2 regions of the Aeribacillus sp. FSL K6-2848 genome follow, and region 1 is predicted to be linked to the other one. Evidence: riboswitches for the same ligand, from Rfam matches in the RefSeq annotation. Region 1 holds a riboswitch; the other holds the start of a gene.
The links. Region 1 has a riboswitch for thiamine pyrophosphate ahead of thiC (phosphomethylpyrimidine synthase ThiC). Riboswitches for the same ligand answer to the same signal wherever they lie in the genome.

Region 1 (8,290 bases):
GCATTTCTTCAACTTTAGCGCGCATTTCCTGCTCTCTTGCCACCGCCATCGCCCTGCGTTCCTCCGCTTTAGCTTGCGCGATGTTTTTGTCCGCTTCCGCTTGATCTGTCTGCAGGATCGCACCGATGTTTTTGCCGATATCAACGTCCGCGATGTCGATGGATAAAATTTCAAAGGCTGTTCCTGAATCGAGTCCTTTGTTTAAAACTGTTTGCGAAATCATATCAGGGTTTTCCAGCACTTTTTTATGATCATCAGAAGAACCAATGGTGCTGACAATTCCTTCACCTACACGTGCGATAATCGTTTCTTCCCCGGCACCACCAACAAGCCGGTCAATATTGGCTCGCACCGTGATGCGGGCTTTTGCTTTCACTTCAATTCCGTCCATGGCAACCCCTGCAATAAACGGGGTTTCGATTACTTTCGGATTTACGCTCATTTGAACGGCTTCAAGCACGTCTCTTCCCGCTAAATCAATCGCAGCACAACGTTCAAAGCTCAATTCAATATTAGCTCTTTCAGCTGCAATTAATGCGTTGACAACTCGATCGACATTTCCTCCTGCCAAATAATGGCTTTCCAATTGATTCGTTGTGACATCAAGGCCGGCTTTATGCGCTTTAATTAACGGATTGATCACTCGACTTGGAATGACTCTGCGCAGCCTCATTCCAATAAGAGTCAAAATACTGATGCGAACGCCAGCTGCCAGAGCTGAAATCCAGAGCATAATCGGCACAAAAGAGAACAAGATGCCAAGCAAAATAAGACCTAATACGATAAGACCTAGTAAAAGAAAAAATGTTACGTCCATGTGATATACCTACCTCCTATTCATTTTCATTAATAGCTCTTACAACAATTCGTGAGCCTTCTACTTTAACAATTTTCACTTTTTTTCCTTTCTCAATATACGTTCCTTCTGTCACAACATCCAATCTTTCCTCTCCATCGGTCATTACTGTTCCTGCCGGTCGTAAAGCAGTCACAGTTACACCCGTTTTCCCAATTAAATCTGTACGATTTTGATTGGATACATAACCTTTCTCCGTGCTGATTGAATCATTTAAAATAATTTTTTTAAACCATTTCATACGCTTACCAATCACCTTTGACATGATGAATATTGTGAATATCGAAATGGAACCGGCAATAAAAAGAGAAACCGCCATATGTCCTATATGATCAGCTGCTAAAAATAAACTTAAAAGGACTGAAAGAAAACCGATTGCTCCAATAATTCCTCCTGGAACAAACAACTCTGCAATTATAAGCAGTACCCCAAGCACGAACAAAACAACCGTTTCCAATCCCGCAAGCCCTGCAATAAAATGACCGAAGAAAAACAAAAACAGTGCCAATAGTCCAATAAAACCAGGAATGCCAAACCCAGGAGTGTACAATTCTAACACAAACCCTAAACCGCTAATCGTTAATAATATCGGAATGGTATACATGTTTGTTACAAAACGGGCTATTTTTTCAGCAAACGTCTCCTCAGTCTCCTGGACTTTTGCACCTTCCATTCCGATCGATTTCAAAAGCTTTGCCCGGCTTTTGGCGATGCCTTCACCATACCCGACTTCCATCGCTTGTTTTGCTGTTAATGTTAGTAATTCTCCTTTTTCTGCACCATATTCGGGCATATCCAAGCTGCTGTCTACCATCGCCTCAGCGAACATAGGGTCTCTGCCATGAACCTCAGCAGCATTTCTCATCTCTGCTTTCCAAAACGATTGCACTTTTACTTCTGCAGCATTGCCATTGGAGTCAATGACAGCCGCTGACCCAATGGTACCGCCAGGATGGTAATATATTTGATCAGCCCTTAATGCTATATAAGCCCCTGCGGAAATCGCATGTTTATTTACATAAGCGATTGTTTTGATATCTGTATCCATAATCATTTTGCCTATTTCTATCGCTGCCTCTAAAGCACCGCCAGGAGTGTTCAATTCAAAAACAATGACATCCGCCTTTTCTTTTTCCGCCTCCTGAATGGATCGTTTAATAAAATGCACCAATCCTTTTTCAATTGTATTTTCAATCGGAATAAAATAAACTGTTTTCCCTTCAGCTGATTTGGCATCAAAAGACGCACAAATAATCGACAAGATGAGCAGCAGAGCGCAAATAGCGAAAAACTTATTGTTTGATTTCAGGCCTCTCCCCCCTTATTTTTTGCCTAATATTATTACGGACAATTGTGCAGAAAGTTTCAAAAATCAACAATTCTGCAAACAAACATGAAACGAAAAAATATTTTCATTATTTTTCATATTATGTTACTATTAAAAAAAATATATAACCATCTACTAGGGGTGTCCAATTAGCTGGACTGAGAGAAGAACGCGCCTGAAGTTCTTCAACCCTTTGAACCTGATCTGGATGATGCCAGCGTAGGGAAGTAGGTAGCGGGAGTATTTTATTGCCTTCTTTTTCTATATTGAATTGATCGGGTTCGTGCTAAAGCGAACCCGTTTTTATTTTTCACGTCCCATCTCCCCTCCTATTTTTCTATGCACATCTTCAGATAAAAAAATGGAGGAGGAGAAAAATGAAACATTATTTCGAAAACATGCAGTTTCCAGCAAGCAAAAAAATTTATGTGACTGGGTCGAGACCCGATATTCGGGTTCCGATGAGGGAAATTCAATTAACTCCCACGAAAACGGAAGCGGGAACGTTTGAAAATGAACCTGTAAAGGTTTATGACACGAGCGGTCCCTATACAGATCCTGATTTTCAGGCAGATATTCATAAAGGTTTGCCGGCTGTGCGCAAACAGTGGATTTTAGACCGTCATGATGTTGTAGAATATGACGGGCGCCAGGTAAAGCCTGAAGATAATGGATTTCGCAATTGGGAAGATCACAATATTGCCACACCTTTTCATCGAAAGCCTTTCAAAGCAAAAAAAGGTGCTGTCGTTACACAAATGCACTATGCAAAAAAGGGGATCATCACCCCAGAGATGGAGTTTGTGGCGATTCGTGAAAACATGGATCCTGAATTCGTTCGTCAAGAAGTCGCTACCGGCAGGGCCATTATTCCGTCCAACATTAATCACCCGGAAAGTGAACCGATGATCATCGGCCGGAACTTTCATGTAAAAATTAATGCCAACATTGGCAATTCAGCTGTAACATCGTCAATCGAAGAAGAAGTTGAGAAGATGCTTTGGGCCATCCGCTGGGGCGCTGACACAATTATGGACCTGTCAACAGGAAAAAATATTCATGCAACAAGAGAATTTATCATCCGCAACTCGCCCGTGCCGGTTGGAACCGTCCCGATTTACCAAGCGCTCGAAAAAGTAAATGGCGTTGCTGAAGAGTTAACATGGGAAATTTACCGTGATACATTAATTGAGCAAGCAGAACAAGGGGTCGATTATTTTACTATACATGCCGGCGTGCTGCTTCGCTATATCCCTTTGACCGTCAAACGGACGACCGGAATCGTATCCCGCGGCGGTTCGATCATGGCGCAGTGGTGTATGGCGCATCATCAAGAAAACTTTTTATACACTCATTTTGAAGAGATTTGCGAAATTTTAAAAACATATGATATTGCCGTTTCATTAGGTGACGGCTTGCGTCCCGGATCTATTCGAGATGCCAATGATGAAGCGCAATTTGCCGAATTGAAAACGCTCGGTGAATTGACGGAAATCGCCTGGAAACATGATGTCCAAGTCATGATCGAAGGCCCTGGGCACATTCCGATGCATAAAATTAAAGAAAATGTTGATTTAGAAAATGAAATTTGCAAAGGGGCTCCTTTTTATACCCTCGGTCCATTAACAACCGATATTGCTCCCGGCTATGATCATATTACGTCAGCCATTGGAGCAGCCATGATCGGCTGGTACGGAACGGCCATGCTATGTTATGTAACTCCGAAAGAGCATTTAGGCCTTCCCAATAAAGAGGATGTGCGCCAAGGTGTTGTTGCTTATAAAATTGCAGCCCATGCCGCAGATTTGGCAAAAGGGCATCCAGGCGCCCAAATAAGGGATGATGCTTTATCAAAAGCCCGTTTTGAATTTCGCTGGAACGACCAATTTAATCTTTCTCTCGATCCTGAACGGGCACGCGAATATCATGACGAAACTTTGCCGGCAGAAGGAGCGAAAATTGCCCATTTTTGTTCTATGTGCGGTCCAAAATTTTGCTCGATGAAAATTTCCCACAATTTAAGAAAAATGGCCGGTTCAAGTGATTCTGATTTCGTTCAGGAAGGTTTGAGGCAAAAAGCAAAAGAATTTATAGAGGGCGGGTCATCCCTTTATCGATAAATAATTTTCAAACTAATGCTCCTAGAAGCTTTAATGGCTTCCAGGAGCTATTCATTCATTAAACGTTTGATCAATCCCGCTGGTTCAATCGGAGCTAAACTTTTATGATATTCATCCACTTTCGATAAAAATTTTGATAGCTGCTTAGATTGCAGCGCTCGAATAATGGAGGCCGAAATATTTGTTTCCTCTTGCCAATTTCGAAAATCAAACACCATCCCGAATTTCGTTAATTTCTCCAAATTTATTTCTTCCTGTCCTGGAAGAGTGTGGTATACAAATATAGGAATTTTTTTGTATAAACATTCGCTGATTGTCACACCCCCGGGCTTTGTCATGATAAAATCGACGCGATTGTACAGATCGTTCATTTGTTCTCTTGAAGAGATGTAAGGTAAAGGAGTAATTCGTGGATGGTTTTGTTTTATTAATCGATCATAAAGCTTTCTGTTTTTTCCGCATAACACCATATAATGGATATCATCATCGCGGCTGATTTTTTCCGTTATCTTCTCTATTGAACCGACGCCTGAACTTCCTCCCGAAATTAATCCTCGATAAAAGCGCATGCTATGTACATGTTCATCTTTCCTTTTTGTAAAAGTTGGGTGAATAGGAATCCCTGTAACAAAAATCTGTTCTTTTTTTATACCTTTTTCGAGCAAATAATCTTTCATATATGAGTGACCGACAAAATGATAGTCAATTTCTCTTTTTCCCCAAAGGTGATGAATAAAAAAATCTGTGTATACATTGATAACAGGGATGTTGATTTGAGAAGAGGCTTTCAGCCTGGCAAGCAAGTAGGAAGGAAGAGCATGGGTACAAACAATCATTTTCGGATTCAATTCATCAATGATCTTTTTTAAATGCCGGAGAAAAAGTGCCTCATAATGGAAAAACCTTTTGGCGCTCTTTTGTTCCGCGAGCACTGACCTGTGGTACATATGGCTGTATGATTTAGGAAAACGGCCAATCCATTGCAAATAAAAGGAAGATATCAGCCTTTCTATTTTTCCAAATTTCGATGACAAAAGGTCCATTTTTTCGCAATGAATGTCAGGATCAAGCCGTAACAACCCTTCCATTAGGGCATCAGCTGTTTGATGATGGCCTGAAGGTATGGTCAAAAAAGGAAGATATAAAATTTTTTTCATATCGCTCACCATTGTTATTGATGGAGTTCTTTAAAAGTTTTTTCTTAATTTCTCATGGCTATTCGAAAAAAATTTTTTATAACAGTAGATGAGCAAAATCACTAACATAAATTTACATCGAAACAAAAAAGGAGACATGAACCCGATTCCTTGGTTAGAATAGATGTGCCAACAAACCATTCACACAAGGAGGTTCATGTCTCATGAATAGATTAGCACATCATCAAGGAATCCACAAGTTTTTCACGATGTTGGGGTTGGCACTTTATTTTTCAAAACCTGTCATGAAGCATCTCGTTCATATCGTGGATGCGATGATCACGAAAGGCTTTTCTGGAACGTTGACCGATCTTCATCATTGGAGCTTTCACCCCAATCATCGAACGACACTCAGCCATTTTTTCACGAAAAGCCCTTGGGATGAAGAGACGCTGCTTGGCAAACTCCAGCAATGGATGCTTCATCGTGTCGAACGGATCGCCAAACAGAAAAATCAACCCCTTTTTGTTTCGATCGATGATACGATTTGCCAAAAAATCAAGCCTTCGTCACGGGCAACGCACGCCATTCAAGTATAATGTTTTTCTTCCCAGTAAAAGTCATCCCAGCCTTCGTCACGGGCAACGCACGCCATTCAAGGGTGTGATTGGCACTATTCTCACACAGAGAAAAAGTCGATCTGGGGACATTCTCTTGTTTGGCTCATGGTTCATACGATGACCCAGGCTTTTCCCTTTGCGTTCCGCCTCTACGACAAGGCGGCTGGGAAAAGCAAGGGGGAACTCGCGATCGAGATGCTTTCTTCTTTGGATGTACGCCGTCCCGTTTATGTGCTGATGGATTCGTGGTATCCATCGCAAGCGCTCGTGGAAGCCTGTCTGAAAAAAGGATTTCACGTCATCGCGATGCTCAAAACGAACCGGATTCTCTATCCGAAAGGCATCGCCATCCAAGCCAAACAGTTTGCCCGCTATATCGAACCGAACGACACCCATCTCGTCACGGTGGGAGAAGAGCGTTATCGCGTGTATCGCTACGAGGGATCGCTGAAAGGTCTCGATGATGCCGTTGTGTTGTTGGCTTGGAAAGCCGATCAGCCGATGACACCCGAACATCTTCACTGCGTCTTGAGCACCGACCGGGAGCTAAGCGATGAAGAGATCTTGCGCTACTATGCCCAACGTTGGTCGATCGAATGCTTTTTTCGACAAGCGAAAGACCAGCTGAAGCTCGATGGGTACCGTGTTCGTCATCGTCGGGCGGTGAAACGGTATTGGATCTTGGTGCAACTCGCTTATGTGTACAGTATGGTCGAGTCCAACCGGGATTTCTCTACTGGGCTTGATCTTCTCCGAACGAAGAAAGGGCATAGTCTCGTCGAGTTCATTTACCATGCAGCGAAGCAAGATATTCCCATTGATGTTGTCAAAAAACAGCTCCATGCGGCATAAGGGGTACCCTGTTTGTCTCTTTTGGTATGGTAATTATTGTTATGAAAATTGCTCATCTACAGTTATAAATAAAAACAATTCGTATGCTAAAAAATAAACTGTAAGAAAAAAAGTGAAAGGTGTTGCAAATGGGAAGGTTGAGATATTGTTTTTTTAAGTTTTGGTGCCTATTGGATCCCATTTATTACCTTTGTTCGCGGCTTGAGTATGTGAGGGACAAGGAGAATAATCGTGACATTTTCCGGGTTCGATTGACAAAATATAAAGGAAGGGAAATAATTCTTTCAGACGGTACAAAAATTAAAAAAAATGATCTTCTGTTAAAAATACATCTTCATAACGTCTATTTAATGAAGGAACTGAATCATTTTAAGAGCGAAATTCAAAAAGGAAGATACATTTACTCTAAAACAGAAAAAGGGCTGCCAAATATCGTTCAATACTTGCGGAATCATTCACAATTTCACAATGTGAAAGGGATTATTGGAATAACTATTTTAAATAAAGGCTCTGAACGGCTGGGCTTTGAAACGTTTGCCATTCAAAATCCATTTTATAAATGGTATAAGCTTTTGACATTTACCCCTATGTATTTCATCATTCAATATCGTTTCGATAGCTTGAAGCGGCCGCCGAAATATTTAATGATGTCAAAAGAAAAACTGCTCAAACTATATGGATAGAACGGTTTTCCCTTCATCAAAAAAGAGCGTATGAACAGCTCATGCGCCGCTTATACGCTCCGTCATGTTGATCCCATTGAGGTTTCAATGAAAATATTTGGGTTAACTCCGAAATAAATCCTTTCCCTTTCAGAGCAAATAGTGCTGTCGTTTTTCCCTGTTCTCACAGCTAGATAGACGTGTGCTCTTTTCGATAGGTTTTCCTTTATTGCCGCCGTATTTTCCCGATAATCTTCATTGAGATCAGCGATCTTTCCGAATGTTTTCCTTCATTGTTGCCCTCTGCTCAATTTTTTGCGGACATTTGCATAGCAGCTATATTCTTTCGCCGACAAGCTTGCTATCAACAACTGAACCACTATTGATGAATTGCAAGGCAGCTACATTCATTAATCGACTGCCGCAGTCCATAGGATGAATCCGCTGCAAAAACTTAAAAGCTTGCCGCACATAGAAAGCGGCAAGCTTTTTACTCGAATTATGAAAGCAAACCCTGAACCAATTTATTGACAAGCGAGCCATCTGCTTTTCCTTTTACTTTTGGCATAACGGCTCCCATTACTTTTCCCATATCGGATTTGGACGTTGCGTTCACTTCCGAAATTGTTGTTTTAATAATTTGTATTAATTCCTCTTCAGATAATTGCTCAGGCATATATTCAGTTATTACTGCAATTTCAGCTTTCACTTTTTCAA
Region 2 (8,290 bases), 670 kb from region 1:
ACGGATTTGTCTCAATTCTCCGATATTGTTTCACATGCTTTGTGATAGTTTTTCTTAATATCTCATTCCCTTGAGGATGATCATATCCCAGGCTTCCGATAAATGACCGTGTCGAAATGATTTCTCGCAAGGAGTCGATTGGAAAAAGATCTTCCGACAATTCACCGCTAGCTAAATTGATTAGTTTATGCTCTTCCATCTCTTTGCGTATTCTCTGGGTCACAGGCAAATTCGGCAAGAACGATCCTGCCTCAATATACCGATTCCAGCTTGGTACACGCTTCTTTGTCATGCCCCATATATCTTTGCTGATTGTTGTTCCGCTTCCTCTCTTTCTCTCGATAAGTCCGTTTGATTCTAATTCGTCATATGCAGCCACAACTGTGCTTCTGTTTATTTGCAGCTTATTGGCCAAAAACCGTTCAGAAGGCAGCGGTTTATCAGGGGGAAATGTGCCATCCGCAATTCCATTTTCAATATATTCAGCCAGCTGTTTATATATAGGCTTTTTTGCATTTCGATCCGGTTTCCAGTCCATATGCTTCACCCTTTTGATCTGCTTGGCACTTCCTGCAATATGGCAAGTTAATCAGGTTCTTTGTTATTTATTTATAGAATGTTCCTATTGAACATAATCGAAAATGTTGTTATATTCATCAAAATTTGAACCTGTTCAAACATTAATTATAACGCTAGATGAAAGAATAATGCCCATCCAATTCAGTAACATTTTACCCATCCACTTTTATTTTAACTTGGAGTTTTTAGCACATGATTTGAACGCTGCTGAAAAATCATTATCTTTTGTAACATGGACGCAATGTTTAAAGCTGTCCTGCCCGATTTTTTCTTTGACTTGAAGTTGAAAACCCTTAAAATAGATGTGCGATTTTCGGCAAATTTATTTCACTTTAAGGTTCGTCTTGGATAAATGGCTGTTGCAGTATTGAAATTGGATGATTGACAAAGTCTTTGATTGGATGGTCCAAAAATTTTTGAACATTTTTATTATGAATAATATACTCCAATTCAAACCGTTTCTCATATTTTACGCTTAATGCTTCTATAGAATTAAGTGTTGATAGTTAGTTCGACACTCAGCCACAGCTGTATTGTACAAAGGAGCATGCTAAGAAATTATCATTAAATTACTTCAGATGAGATATCACATGAAAAGCTCTCATGGAAAAACATAATCCAATTATTTTGAACTCAAATTCATGGGCCGGCCCTTCTATGCTTAAAAAGAGGATTATTCAAAGTGTTTTCCTTCCTGTGCAGATTTTTTTATGGAAGATGAATAGGGTGCAACTTCCGAAGGTTATGACTTTGAAGGTTCATGAGCTTCGGCATTTAAGATTGCTTTAGATTTTTTGATTTGGTGGAGGGGAAAAATATGTCGAACAGAGCACAAAAGGTTAAAGTTGCTGTTATACAAGCCTCATCTGTTATTATGGACCGGGACGCCACGACAAAAAAGGCGGTTAGCCTCATACATCAAGCTGCTGAAAAAGGAGCAAAGATTGTTGTATTTCCTGAAGCTTTTATTCCCGCTTATCCTAGAGGCTTATCTTTTGGTACAACGATTGGGAGCCGTTCGGCTGAAGGGAGGAAGGATTGGTATAGATACTGGAGCAATTCTGTAGCTGTTCCAGACGAAACGACGGAACAACTGGGCGAAGCGGCTCGAAAAGCAGGTGTCTACCTTGTGATAGGTGTAACAGAAAGGGATAATGAATTTAGCGGCGGGACTCTTTACTGTTCTGTTTTATTTTTCGATTCTGACGGACAGTTGTTAGGAAAACACCGCAAATTAAAACCGACTGCAGCAGAACGGATTGTTTGGGGGGAAGGGGATGGAAGCACATTACCAGTGTTTGACACCCCTTATGGAAGAATAGGGGCGCTAATCTGCTGGGAAAATTATATGCCGTTAGCAAGGGCTGCGATGTACGCACAAGGAATTCAAATTTATATTGCCCCAACGGCTGATGCAAGGGAAACTTGGCAGTCAACAATCCGCCACATTGCTTTGGAGGGGAGATGCTTTGTTTTGTCTGCCAATCAATATGTGACAAAAGATATGTATCCGAAAGATTTGGCTTGTTATGATGAACTTGCTTCTTCACCTGAAGTAATGAGCAGAGGTGGTAGCGCGATTGTTGGACCGTTGGGCGAATATGTGGCAGAGCCCGTATTTGGCAAGGAAGACATCATCATTGCAGAACTGGATATGAAACAAATCGCCTATAGCCAGTTTGATTTTGATCCTGTTGGGCATTATGCAAGACCTGATGTTTTTAAATTGCTAGTCAACAAAGAGAAGAAGACAACTATTGAGTGGAAAAATTAATCTCATGATGAGACTCGTTTCTACGATGATCTCATTATTTATTTGAGATTTTGCAGTTCAATAAACAATAAGGGAAATAAAGAAATCCCTTGCTCCTTTACATTAAGAAAGCGTTTATTTTATAATTAGTGTAAAACAAACGTTCGAGTGGATTCGCTATTTTAAGAAATATTTTCCGGGAAATATCGAGCCCTCTGGCGAATGGGAATGATTTTGTCGAACTTAGCTGAGAGCTTGTTTAAAAAAGGAGATGCTCTTAATTGATAAAAATTAAGAAAATTGTTTTGCATATATTACAGATGCGTTTGAAAGCCCCATTTTCTACTAGCTATGGAGACATTCACGATCGCGAATTGTTGATCGTAGAAGTAAAGGATGATGATGGTGCAGCCGGTTTTGGAGAAGGGGTTGCTTTTTCCATTCCATGGTATACAGAAGAAACCGTGAAAACAACTGTGCACATGATCGAAGATTTCCTCATTCCAATTTTATCAAAGACGTCGTTTCATCATCCTCGTGAGTTGGCTGAATCGTTTCGTTTTATTCGCAGAAATTATATGGCAAAAGCGGCTTTGGAAGGTGCCGTGTGGGATCTATATGCAAAACAGCAAAATATACCTCTTTCACAAGCTCTCGGGGGAATGAAAAAAGAAGTTGAAGCTGGGGTGAGCATCGGTATTCAGCCAACAATAAAAGATTTAATCAGTCTTATTGAACAGTATCAGGAGGAAGGATACAAGAGAGTAAAAATAAAGATTAAACCAGGTTGGGATATTGAAGTAGTTAAGGAAATACGGAAGCATTTTCCGAACTTGGATTTAATGGCTGATGCGAACAGTGCCTATACATTAAAAGATATAAATCATCTAAAACAATTGGATGAGTTTCAATTAATGATGATTGAGCAGCCTCTTGCGTACGATGATATTGTGGATCATAGCAAACTTCAAAAAGAATTGGAAACACCGATCTGTTTAGATGAAAGTATTTGTTCCTTCGAAGATGCTCGAAAGGCTGTTGAACTTCGAAGCTGCAAAATTATGAATATAAAAATCGGCCGTGTTGGCGGTTTGACAGAAGCAAAAAAAATCCATGATTTTTGCAAAGAGCAAAATGTTCCAGTTTGGTGCGGAGGGATGCTTGAATCAGGGATTGGACGGGCCCATAATATATCCTTAGCGACACTTGAACAATTCACACTGCCAGGAGATATATCCAGTTCATCTAAGTATTGGGAAGAAGATATTATTGAACCGGAAATGTCGGTTTATAATGGAAAAATTGCCTTGCCTGATAACCCGGGGATCGGTTTTCATGTAAGCCGTGAAAAATTAAAAAAATACACTGTTGAAACGAAAGTATTTACCCTATAAACAAAATTATCCTCTGCATGTTTTGCAGAGGATGATTTTGTTTATTTTACAACCAATCTTGGCGCCGCCATAATGAGAATAACAGTAACGACAGCGCATAATACAAACGCTCCTATCATCGTAATGCCGTTTACGATCAAAGAATAAACGACCGCTGACATTCCTTCTGGTGCATATTCTCCGAAGAAAAAGACACCGCTGATAAAATGCCAAAAATAACGTGCAAAAGCTCCGATGAAGACGCCAAAGATGATGAAAACAAGAGCAGAGCTTTTCTTTCCATCTTTCAGCTTATTTTGGATAGTTTTGCTGAAAAGACCGGCTAAACCGATAAAGGAAAAAGCTAGAAAATAGTCGATGAAGCCTTGAACAGGCGTCAGGATGTATGCATCACCTAATACAATTTGCAATAATCCCCATAAAAAGCCGGAAATGAAGCCAATCTTTGCACCGGATCGAAACGATAATATGAGTACAGGCACCATGGCAATGGATATAGAAATGGCTGATGATAATTGAATGGAAGGGAGAAGATCAAGTATAACTGCCAATGCTGCAAAGATTGCTGCTTCTATTAATAGTAATAAGCGATTTTTTTCCAAAAATAAAACCCCCTGTATATTATTTGCTATCAACAAATATCCATAAGGGGGAAAAAGGCTGTATCATGGATCAGTATACTTCCACATCCCTACGCTAGCATTAACTAACAGGTTCAAAGGGTCTGGACGAAATATCCGTCCACTCTCAGCATATAGCTCCCCTTGTGGATCTGTTGATATTCGAATCTTATGTCTATCATAATAGACTATAAGAAAATTGTCATTCTTTTTTCGCTATATTCAAATAAATTTAAACACGATAAAGCTGAAATGCAGCCTTTGGACAAAAAGTAATGAAAAAAGGGCGTTAACAATAAGAACTTTTTTCAGAATGGGGGTTTTGATTTGAATCTTAAACGTGAGCGTTATGAAGTAGTGGATGTGGTGCGGGGGGCTGCGATATTTGGCATTTTACTTGTGAATATGGCGCATTTCAGCTATCCAGATGTATATTTATACCAAATAGGCAGCGAAAATTTTTTTACTGAAACATGGAGAACATGGGATTTTCTAACGAAAAATATTTTGGAAATATTTGTACAAATGAAGTTTATTACAATGTTCTCATTATTGTTCGGATTTGGAATCATCATCATGGAGGAACGGGCTTTAGGAAACGGCAGGAACTTTGTTTCTATATATATACGCAGACTGGTGGTGCTTTTTGTATTTGGACTAATTCATTCATTTTTCATTTGGGATGGAGACATTTTAATGGATTATGCTGTGCTGGGGTTTCTTCTCCTTTTTTTCCGGAAGTGTTCCTGGAAAACCCTTTTGGTATGGACTGTATGTTTATTTAGTTTATATTTGCTCCTTATTGGTTTGATGACGGCTGTATCCAATGGTGAGGATGCTTTAGTCCAAAAAAGAGAGCAGGCTGCCTTACTGGAAGAGGAGGCAAGAAACGCAATCCATTCATATCAAAACGGAAGTTTTACTGATATTTTCCATCAGCGTATTCATGATCGGCTTTTTTACATGTCTATGTCTGGCATGTGGCCTTTTCAACCGCTTGTCTATATAATAAACATGCTCCCATATATCAGCATGTTTTTAGTTGGCATGATATTTGCGAAACAAAAGCTTTTTCAAGAACCGGAGAAGCATCGAAGGTTATTAACAGCCATCTGGTTTTTCGGGCTTATCATTGGGCTTCCGTTAAATATTTTTGCGGTCACCGCTGAAAATAGTTTTTACATGGTGTTCGGTGCACCATTTCTCATGTTGTTTTATGTGATCTCTCTCATATTTTTATATTTTCACCCAATCTGTCGGCAAATTGTTAAGAAGATTGCGCCTGTTGGACGCATGTCATTGACAAATTACATCATGCAATCTGTTATTTGTACATATCTTTTTTATCATTACGGATTGGGATTGTACGGTAAAGTATACCCCTTCGCCGGTTTTTGGCTTGCACTCGCAATTTTTGCCGTGCAGCTTATCATCAGCCATATTTGGTTTAAATATTTTCAATTAGGGCCGTTGGAGTGGGTATGGAGAACAGCGATGTATTTCAAGCGCCAGCCTATTCGCATGAAAAAGGAAGTTTCGAAGCATAATAACAGATCAAGATGAATTGTAAAAATGTAGTTTCAAATCTCAGATTTTGAGTTTATGATAGCTCTTTCTTTTTGAAAATAATTTATAGTATGATGGAACAAAGGAGTGTCTAGGCAACATGTTTCTACAAGCAATTTTTATTTTTTTGCTGCAATTATTGTATGTACCAGTATTGACGATCCGAACTATTTTGTTAGTGAAAAATCAAACAAAGGCTGCTGCTGGTATAGGTTTGCTAGAAGCAGCGATTTATATTGTCGCTTTAGGAATAGTTTTTCAAGATTTATCTAATATTTACAATATTAGTGCATATATTATCGGTTTTGGTGCAGGGCTGTTGTTGGGCGGTGAACTGGAGAAAAAGCTGGCTTTTGGATATGTAACATACAATGTGAATTTAATGGATAAAAATTCCGGATTAGTAAAAAAATTGAGGGAGGCTGGTTTTGGGGTTACGGTCTTTCAAGGAGAAGGAATGAATTCGATTAGGTATCGTTTGGAAGTTGTTGCCAAACGGTCTCGGGAGGAAGAATTTTTAAACCTTGTCAATGAAATAGAACCAAAAGCGTTTTTAAGCTCATATGAAATTCGTTCTTTTAAAGGCGGATATTTAACAAAAGCGATGAAAAAGCGGGTAAAGCGTTTAGAAAAAGAACGAACATAACGGTCGAAGGGAGGATGAAGCGTGGATATATTTGCACAAATTGCTGAGGATCGGATCAAAAAGGCATATGAAGAGGGAGAGTTTAAAGAACTTCCCGGGATGGGGAAGCCTCTCCCGCATGACGATTTGTCTGATATTCCGGAAGAACTCCGAATGGCTTATCGTCTTTTGAGAAACGCCGGTATGGTCGATCAAGAAAATGACTTGAAAAAGGAACTATTAACTATTCAAGATTTACTAAAATGCTGTGAAGATGAAGCAGAAAGGAAAAAATTACAACAAAAGCTGTCGGAAAAACAATTAGCATTGGAACGAATCGTGAAGAAAAGGAATATATTCAACACATCTGCATCTCAATTTTATAAAGATAAAGTTTATAAAAAGCTTATTTGACGTTTTCGAAAAAGAATGGTGCCTTTATTTTCGCCATTCTTTTAAATTTGCTGTTTTTTCAAGGCTTCTCTATGGAAGACATAATATAAAGCAAGATTGAAAAAGCCTAAGAAAATGACTATCACCGAAAGCGGAAGCTCCTTTGCAAAACCGACCAAAATTCCAGACAATAAACAGAAGAGAGCAACGAATAAATAAAAATATTTCATAAGTGTCACGACCATTTTTTTGACCCCCAAACAAAGAAAACGTTTTCTTTTATTATAAATCATTTGTCACAAAAACGAAACAAAAAATTCACATTTTGTTCAAAAAATAGACACCGTTTTGACAAAAAGTTATTATACAAAAAGCAGCTTATACTGAATTTATAAAGCTGCTTTAAAGTAAAAACGATTTCTTCTGAAATCTGGCATCTAAACAACAAGGAGGTCTATCTTTATTTTTCTCCTGTAAAAGAAAAAAGAGAATGATGAAAATGGAGCGCGTACACGATTCGCCTGCTTTAGAATCCAAGCTAAACCTCTGATGGATGGCAGATTGGGCGGTTCCTAATGTGACTCGAACATCGTTTTGAGAAGCGTATAGAACCACATATAACAAATCAACTGAAGCAAGCTGATGAGGACAGCAGCTGCGAGTTTTCACAACACTTCAACATCGCTAAGTTAAACACTTATTGCCGTCATTTGCACAAGCCCATTCGCAACGAGCAGCAGAAAGCTCAATTCACTTAAAGAGTGCTCTTTCGTAGGTTCCCCAATTCCTCTGCAATTGCTTGCATTTCGCTGGGGCTGAAAGTATTTTTTTTCATTACATGGTCATAAATTTCTTTTAGGTCTTCATACATATTTACATTAAAATGTGTTGGTTGAACTGCACTGATGTTGATCATATTCAATTTTTCTGTAATTTTTTTAATCATGTATTCCATATTTTCTGCTGATTTTTCACATAAATTCAATTGATTTCATCCTCTCGTTTTTTTATTTGTTTCATTGTATCATGTATTATGAAAGATTGAATATTATGATCAAAAAAATTGATCTTTCCAAACTATTCTTTGCAGCTTATGAAAAAACGATTGAAGCAATGGTTTCAGGAGGTTTCAGCAATGATAAAAGTACTTTTTGTTTGTTTAGGAAATATATGCCGTTCGCCAATGGCTGAGGCGGTTTTTCGTGATTTAGTTAAACGGGAAGGTCTGGAAGATAAAATTTTTGTCGATTCAGCGGGAACGGGAGGCTGGCATGTAGGAAGCCCGCCGCATAGAGGGACTCGAGAAATATTAGACCGTTACCAAATTTCTTATGAAGGTTTAAAAGCACGTCAAATTCAT

Region 2: linked by a shared signal. The riboswitch ahead of thiT (energy-coupled thiamine transporter ThiT) and the one ahead of thiC (phosphomethylpyrimidine synthase ThiC) in region 1 are both predicted to bind thiamine pyrophosphate.

What each region holds. Positions count from the first base shown of each region.
Region 1 covers NZ_JBBOQQ010000001.1:2,975,105-2,983,394, forward strand. Annotated here, with positions in the region: gene floA (flotillin-like protein FloA) at 1-817, opposite strand, end outside; gene NSS70_RS14390 (NfeD family protein) at 834-2,117, opposite strand; TPP riboswitch at 2,311-2,426, shown strand; gene thiC (phosphomethylpyrimidine synthase ThiC) at 2,561-4,303, shown strand; gene NSS70_RS14400 (MGDG synthase family glycosyltransferase) at 4,351-5,460, opposite strand; partial or broken gene NSS70_RS14405 (IS701 family transposase) at 5,664-6,911, shown strand; gene NSS70_RS14410 (YkoP family protein) at 7,040-7,594, shown strand; gene NSS70_RS14415 (GatB/YqeY domain-containing protein) at 8,073-8,290, opposite strand, start outside.
Region 2 covers NZ_JBBOQQ010000001.1:3,646,208-3,654,497, reverse strand. Annotated here, with positions in the region: gene pdxR (MocR-like pyridoxine biosynthesis transcription factor PdxR) at 1-538, opposite strand, end outside; gene NSS70_RS17690 (carbon-nitrogen hydrolase family protein) at 1,397-2,353, shown strand; gene menC (o-succinylbenzoate synthase) at 2,617-3,726, shown strand; gene thiT (energy-coupled thiamine transporter ThiT) at 3,768-4,328, opposite strand; TPP riboswitch at 4,398-4,501, opposite strand; gene NSS70_RS17675 (DUF418 domain-containing protein) at 4,674-5,909, shown strand; gene NSS70_RS17670 (DUF2179 domain-containing protein) at 6,013-6,558, shown strand; gene NSS70_RS17665 (DnaJ family domain-containing protein) at 6,580-6,951, shown strand; gene NSS70_RS17660 (hypothetical protein) at 6,993-7,175, opposite strand; gene NSS70_RS17655 (DUF1128 domain-containing protein) at 7,685-7,915, opposite strand; gene NSS70_RS17650 (low molecular weight protein-tyrosine-phosphatase) at 8,066-8,290, shown strand, end outside.